DNA from 2 places in the Pseudomonas sp. PSKL.D1 genome. Region 2 is predicted to be linked to the other one. Evidence: predicted binding sites of a transcription regulator. Region 2 holds the regulator's gene; the other holds the start of a gene.
What was found. The regulator sigma-54, encoded in region 2, starts transcription at its own class of promoters, with help from an activator protein. The targets are predictions, from matches to a motif close to ANTGGCATNNANNTTGCTNT.

Region 1 (3,313 bases), 730 kb from region 2:
GTCGAAGTACAGGAACGCGGCAAAAAGCGTGGGCACATGCCCGGATTTCCAGAAGCTGGCACTCATTGAACACCTCACTCGGTAATGCGACGGAAACAAAAAAGACGCCGCTACCCGGCCCACTGATGGGGAGGGAGAGCGACGTCTTTGTCGGGGAGTTGACTGGGGCAACCGCCGTTGGCTACCGGTGAGGTTCATGCAGCAAAAGCCGGGCCAGCTTTGCAATGCGATCAGTGTGGGAGCGGGCATTCCTTTCAACTAACCAAGCATCTCGTGCATGGCAATGATCTGCTCGGCCACCTGGATCAGCTTCTGCTGGCGGCTCATGGCCTGGCGCCGCATCAGCGTATAGGCCTGCTCTTCGTTGCAGTCCTTCATCTTCATCAACAAGCCTTTGGCCTGCTCGATGCGCTTGCGCTCGGCCAATTGCTGGTCGCGCGCCTGTAGCTGGGCTTTTAGCGCCTGGTCGCTCTCGAAGCGGGCCATGGCCACATCCAGGATCGGCCGCAGCCGCGCGGCATGGATGCCCTCGACAATATAAGCACTGACCCCGGCCTTGATCGCCTGGCGCATCACGCCCGGGTCGTGCTCATCAGTGAACAGCACGATCGGACGTGGCTGGTCGCGGCTGACCATCACCACCTGCTCCATCACGTCCCGATCGGGTGAATCGGTATCGATCAGCACCACGTCCGGGTGCACCGTTTCGACGCAGGCGGGCAGGTCGATGGTCAAATCCGGCGCTTCGATCACCTCAAACCCGGCTTCCCGTAGCGCGGCCTTGAGGCGCCCCACCTTCTTTTGCGTATCGTCTATCAGCAGAATTCGCAGCATGGCCATGGCCCTCAGCAACCCACACGGGCATCGGGTGAGTCACCCAAGGCATGTAAACGGAAACTGCGGGCATAGGCGTAGGGGGCGCTGCCGTCCCAGCGCGTGCCGTCAATCAGCAGGCTGCTGCGCATGGGCAGGTCGGGGGCAGCAATGCCCAGCGCTTGCGCGGCTTGCCGGTACAGCCCCAGTTGCTGTACCTGGGTGGCCACGGCAAGGTAGTCGGGGTCTTCACGCAGCAGGCCCCAGCGACGGAACTGGGTCATGAACCACATGCCGTCGGACAGATAGGGCATGTTGGCCCGGCCCTGGTCGAACAGGCGCAGGGCGTGGTGGTCTTGCCAGTGATTGCCCAGGCCGTCTTGATAGTCACCAAGCAGCCGTGGTTCGATGTTTTCCACCGAAGTGTCCAGGTAGGCACTGCTGCTGAGCAATTGCGCAGTGCTGCGGCGGTTTTCCTGGCTTTGCTCGATGAAGCGGCTGGCAGCGAGGATCGCCTTGATCAAGGCGCGGGCGCTGTTGGGGTATTGCTCGGCGAAGTGGCGGGCGCAGGCCAGCACCTTTTCCGGGTGGTCGGGCCAGATCGACTGGCTGGTGGCCAGGGTAAAGCCCTGGCCTTGGGCCACGGCAGCGGCGCACCACGGCTCCCCTGCACAGAAACCGTCGATGCGTCCTGCCTGAATGTGCGCGGCCATTTGTGCGGGCGGCACGACCACGCTGTTGACGTCGTGCAGCGGGTGGATGCCTTGGCTGGCCAGCCAGTAATACAGCCACATGGCGTGGGTGCCGGTGGGGAAGGTCTGGGCGAAGGTCAGTCGTGCGCCATGCTGGTGCACCTGACGTGCCAGTGCCTCAGGGCTGGTCACGCCTTTGCGTTGCAGCGCAGGCGAGAGGTTGATGGCCTGGGCATTCTGGTTCAGGCCCATGAGTACGGCCATATCGCTGGCCGGTACGCCACCGATGCCCAGGTGAACGGCGTACACAAGCCCGTACAGGCAGTGGGCGGCATCCAGTTCGCCACTGGCCAGTTTGTCGCGCAGCCCCGCCCACGAGCCCTGACGCTTGAGGTTGAGGGTCAGGCCTTGTTGCTGGGCAAAACCCTGGGTGGCGGCCACCACCACCGATGCGCAATCGGTGAGGGCCATGAAACCGATGTCGAGGCTGGGTTTTTCCGGTGCATCGCTGCCGTTGACCCAGGCCAGGGGTGCTGTGTTCACGCGGTGTCCTCGCCCGTACTGATAAGGCTGTGTGCAAGGGAAGTAGCAACCCATGTGCCAAGGCCCTGTCCTGCCGGGCGCGCGCTGGCTATAATCGCCCCCTCACTCTCCCCAGAGCCTTGCCCGCCCATGTATACCCTGGCCCGCCAGCTGCTGTTCAAGCTTTCCCCGGAAACTTCCCACGACCTGTCCCTGGACCTGATCGGCGCCGGTGGCCGCCTCGGGCTCAACGGCGTGCTGTGCAAGCAGCCGGCGGCATTGCCGGTGACCGTGATGGGCTTGAACTTCGCCAACCCGGTGGGCCTGGCCGCTGGCCTGGACAAGAACGGCGCGGCCATCGACGGCTTCGCCCAGCTGGGCTTCGGCTTTGTCGAGATCGGCACGGTGACCCCGCGCCCGCAGCCGGGCAACCCCAAGCCACGCCTGTTCCGCCTGCCCGAAGCCACTGCAATCATCAACCGCATGGGTTTCAACAACCTGGGTGTCGACCACCTGTTGGAGCGCGTGCGGGCCTCGCGTTATGACGGCGTGCTGGGTATCAACATCGGCAAGAACTTCGATACCCCGGTCGAGCGTGCGGTGGACGACTACCTCATCTGCCTGAACAAGGTGTACAGCGCAGCCAGCTACATCACCGTCAACGTCAGCTCGCCCAACACTCCGGGCCTGCGCAGCCTGCAGTTTGGCGACTCGCTCAAGCAGTTGCTCGATGCCCTGGCCGAGCGCCGTGAGCAGTTGGCCACCGAGCATGGCAAGCGAGTGCCGCTGGCCATCAAGATCGCGCCGGACATGAGCGACGCAGAAACCGCGCTGGTAGCTGCTGCGCTGGTGGAGTCGGGAATGGACGCGGTGATCGCCACCAACACCACCCTGGGGCGCGAAGGGGTTGAAGGCCTGGCGTTTGGCGGTGAAGCCGGCGGCCTGTCGGGTGCGCCGGTGCTGCAAAAGAGCACCCACATCGTCAAGGTGCTGGCCGGCGAACTGGGTGGCAAGCTGCCGATCATTGCGGCGGGCGGTATTACTGAAGGCCGCCATGCGGCCGAGAAGATTGCGGCCGGTGCAAGCCTGGTGCAGATCTATTCGGGCTTCATCTATAAAGGGCCGGCGCTGATTCGTGAGGCAGTGGATGCCATTGCGGCAATGCCTCGCTGATCTGACGGAATAAAAAAGGGCCCCATCTAGGGGCCCCTGGGCCGTAGCCCGCCGCCCGGATAGGGCGCGCATGGTGACTCGAATTCAGTGTCCTCGTTCAGCCAACGGCGTGA
Region 2 (3,313 bases):
CAGGCGCATGTTCAGTGCTCGTTCTGTACGTCCAGGACTACCTGGAACAGGGCCTTGCTGCTGTCTGCAGCACGCAGGCGCTCGCGAACCTCCTTGCGATCCAGCATGCTGGCAATCTGGCGCAGCAGCTCCAGATGGGCGTCGGTGGCAGCTTCTGGCACCAGCAGGACGAACAGCAGGTCGACCGGGGCGCCATCAATGGCGTCGTAGTCAATCGGAGCATCCAGGTGGAGCAGGGCGCTGACGGGTGCAATGCAACCTTCCAGCCGGCAGTGGGGAATGGCGATGCCGTTGCCAAAACCGGTGGAGCCAAGCTTTTCGCGGGCGATCAGCTTGTCGAAGACGTTTTGCATCTCCAGCTCGGGTACTTGTTCGGCAATCAGGGTGGCGACCTTTTCCAGGGCGCGCTTCTTGCTGCCGCCCGGCACGTTCACCAGGGAACGGCCGGGGGTCAGGATGGTTTCAAGTCGGATCATGGATGAGAGGGATCAGCGTGCAGCTGCACCTTGCAGCAGGCTTTGCTGTTTTTCCTTGTGTTTTTTCAGTTGGCGGTCGAGCTTGTCGGCCAAGGCGTCGATTGCTGCATACATGTCTTCGTGTTCGGCGTTGGCAACCACTTCACCGCCGGGAATCTGCACGGTCGCTTCGACCTTCTGCTGCAGCTTCTCGACCTTCATGATGACCTGCACGTTGGTGATCCTGTCGAAGTGACTCTCCACCCGGGCGAGCTTTTCAAGCACGTAATCGCGCAGCGGCTGGGTGACTTCTACATGCTGTCCACTGATATTGACTTGCATACAGCTTCTCCTTTGTTGCCCGTGCATAAAGAGGCAGATATTGCACCTGCCCCACAAACGCTGTGGCACATCCAGGGGCTACATCAGTCGCTTGCGTTCGCTCGACGGTGCGATGCCGAGGGACTCACGGTACTTGGCGACGGTGCGACGGGCGACCTGGATGCCTTGTGCCTCCAGTAAACCAGCGATCTTGCTGTCACTCAATGGCTTTTTCGCATTTTCCGCGGCAACCAGTTTCTTGATGATCGCGCGGATCGCTGTAGACGAGCACTCTCCGCCTTCGGCGGTGCTCACGTGGCTCGAGAAAAAGTATTTCAGTTCGTAGATGCCGCGTGGGGTGTGCATGTATTTCTGCGTGGTCACCCGCGAAATGGTCGACTCGTGCATGCCCACCGCTTCCGCAATATCGTGAAGCACCAATGGCTTCATTGCCTCGTCGCCGTGGTCCAGGAAGCCGCGCTGGTGCTCGACGATCTGGGTGGCAACCTTCATCAGCGTTTCATTGCGGCTTTGCAGGCTTTTGATGAACCAGCGCGCTTCCTGCAACTGGTTGCGCATGAAAGTGTTGTCGGCACTGGTGTCGGCACGGCGTACGAAACCGGCATATTGCGGGTTGACCCGCAGGCGCGGCACCGCCTCCTGATTGAGCTCAACCAGCCAACGGTCGCTGTCCTTGCGTACGATCACGTCAGGGACCACGTACTCCGGCTCACTCGACTCGATTTGCGAGCCTGGGCGCGGGTTGAGGGTTTGAACCAGTTCGATGACCTGGCGCAGTTCGTCCTCTTTCAGCTTCATGCGGCGCATCAGCTGGCTGTAGTCGCGGCTGCCGAGCAGGTCGATGAAGTCGGTAACCAGGCGCTTGGCTTCGGTCATCCAGGGCGTGCTGGCGGGAAGCTGGCGCAGTTGCAGCAGCAGGCATTCACCCAGGGTGCGAGCACCGACGCCGGCAGGTTCGAACTGCTGAATGCGGTGCAGTACTGCTTCGATTTCGTCCAGCTCGATGTCGAGCTCCGGATCAAAGCCGGCACAGATTTCGTCGAGGGATTCTTCGAGGTAGCCCTGGTCGTTGATGCAGTCGATCAGGGTGACGGCGATCAGCCGATCCGTGTCCGACATCGGTGCCAGGTTCAGCTGCCACAGCAGGTGGGTCTGCAGGCTTTCGCCAGCGGATGTGCGGGTGGTGAAGTCCCACTCGTCGTCATCGTTGCTTGGCAGGCTGCTGGCGCTGGTCTGGTAGATGTCCTCCCAGGCCGTATCTACCGGGAGTTCATTGGGGATTCGCTCGCTCCACTCGCCGTCCTCCAGGTTATCTGCGCTGGGGGTGCTTTCCTGGAAGCTGTTGTCCTGGACTTCGGCGGCCGGCTTGTTCTCGGCGTTATCCGCCATCGGGTCGCTGTTGTCGAAGTCGTCGCCGTCTTCCTGACGTTCGAGCATCGGGTTGGACTCCAGCGCTTCCTGGATTTCCTGCTGAAGGTCCAGGGTGGAAAGCTGCAGGAGACGGATGGCCTGTTGCAACTGCGGGGTCATCGTCAGTTGCTGGCCCATTTTTAGGACGAGCGATGGTTTCATGGCAGGGGCTAAATACCTTGTTCGCCGGCGCGCATGCGCCATCCACTACACGGGCGCCGAGGCGCCAGAATCAAGCAAGTTTTATGCCTTAAAATGTAGCGTTTGCCTAGAGTGCTGTAACAACTTAAGCCCCGTCCGGGCATAAATGCCAGCGCTCCAGGCGCGCTACCGGGGTCAGAGGCGGAACTCGTGACCCAGGTAGACTTCCTTGACCAGCTCGTTGGCCAGGATGGTCTCGGCATCGCCTTCGGCGATCAGTTGGCCATCGTTGACGATGTAGGCGGTCTCGCAGATATCCAGGGTTTCACGCACGTTGTGGTCGGTGATCAGCACCCCGATGCCCTTGGCCTTGAGGTGATGGATGATCTGCTTGATGTCGCCCACCGAAATCGGGTCGACGCCTGCGAACGGTTCGTCCAGCAGGATGAATTTCGGTGCGGTGGCCAGGGCGCGGGCGATTTCCACCCGGCGGCGCTCACCACCGGACAGGCTCATGCCGAGGTTGTCGCGGATGTGGCTGATGTGAAACTCCTGCAGCAGGCTTTCCAGCTCTTTGCGCCGGCCTTCACGGTCCAGATCCTGGCGTGTTTCGAGGATCGCCATGATGTTGTCGGCAACTGACAGCTTGCGGAAGATGGAAGCTTCCTGCGGCAGGTAACCGATGCCCGCGCGAGCGCGGCCGTGCATGGGCTGGTGGCTCACGTCGAGGTTGTCGATGCGCACACGGCCCTGGTCGGCCTGTACCAGCCCTACGATCATGTAGAAGCAGGTGGTCTTGCCGGCGCCGTTGGGGCCGAGCAGGCCGACGATCTGGCCACTGTCGATCGACAGGCTGACGTCACGTACGACCTGCCGCCCCTTGTAGCTCTTGGCCAGGTGCTGGGCTTTGAGGGTTGCCATTTACTCGGCCTTCTTCTTAGGCTGGATCACCATGTCGATGCGCT

Region 1: the regulator sigma-54 is predicted to act here: its motif matches at 2,091-2,110, upstream of PVV54_RS17855 (CmpA/NrtA family ABC transporter substrate-binding protein).

Annotation. Positions count from the first base shown of each region.
Region 1 covers NZ_CP118607.1:4,050,743-4,054,055, reverse strand. Annotated here, with positions in the region: gene PVV54_RS17865 (nitrate/nitrite transporter) at 1-66, opposite strand, end outside; gene PVV54_RS17860 (ANTAR domain-containing response regulator) at 259-834, opposite strand; gene PVV54_RS17855 (CmpA/NrtA family ABC transporter substrate-binding protein) at 846-2,048, opposite strand; gene PVV54_RS17850 (quinone-dependent dihydroorotate dehydrogenase) at 2,178-3,200, shown strand; gene rmf (ribosome modulation factor) at 3,298-3,313, opposite strand, start outside.
Region 2 covers NZ_CP118607.1:4,780,141-4,783,453, reverse strand. Annotated here, with positions in the region: gene rapZ (RNase adapter RapZ) at 1-9, opposite strand, end outside; gene ptsN (PTS IIA-like nitrogen regulatory protein PtsN) at 12-476, opposite strand; gene hpf (ribosome hibernation-promoting factor, HPF/YfiA family) at 489-797, opposite strand; gene PVV54_RS21370 (RNA polymerase factor sigma-54) at 876-2,369, opposite strand; gene lptB (LPS export ABC transporter ATP-binding protein) at 2,544-3,269, opposite strand; gene lptA (lipopolysaccharide transport periplasmic protein LptA) at 3,270-3,313, opposite strand, start outside.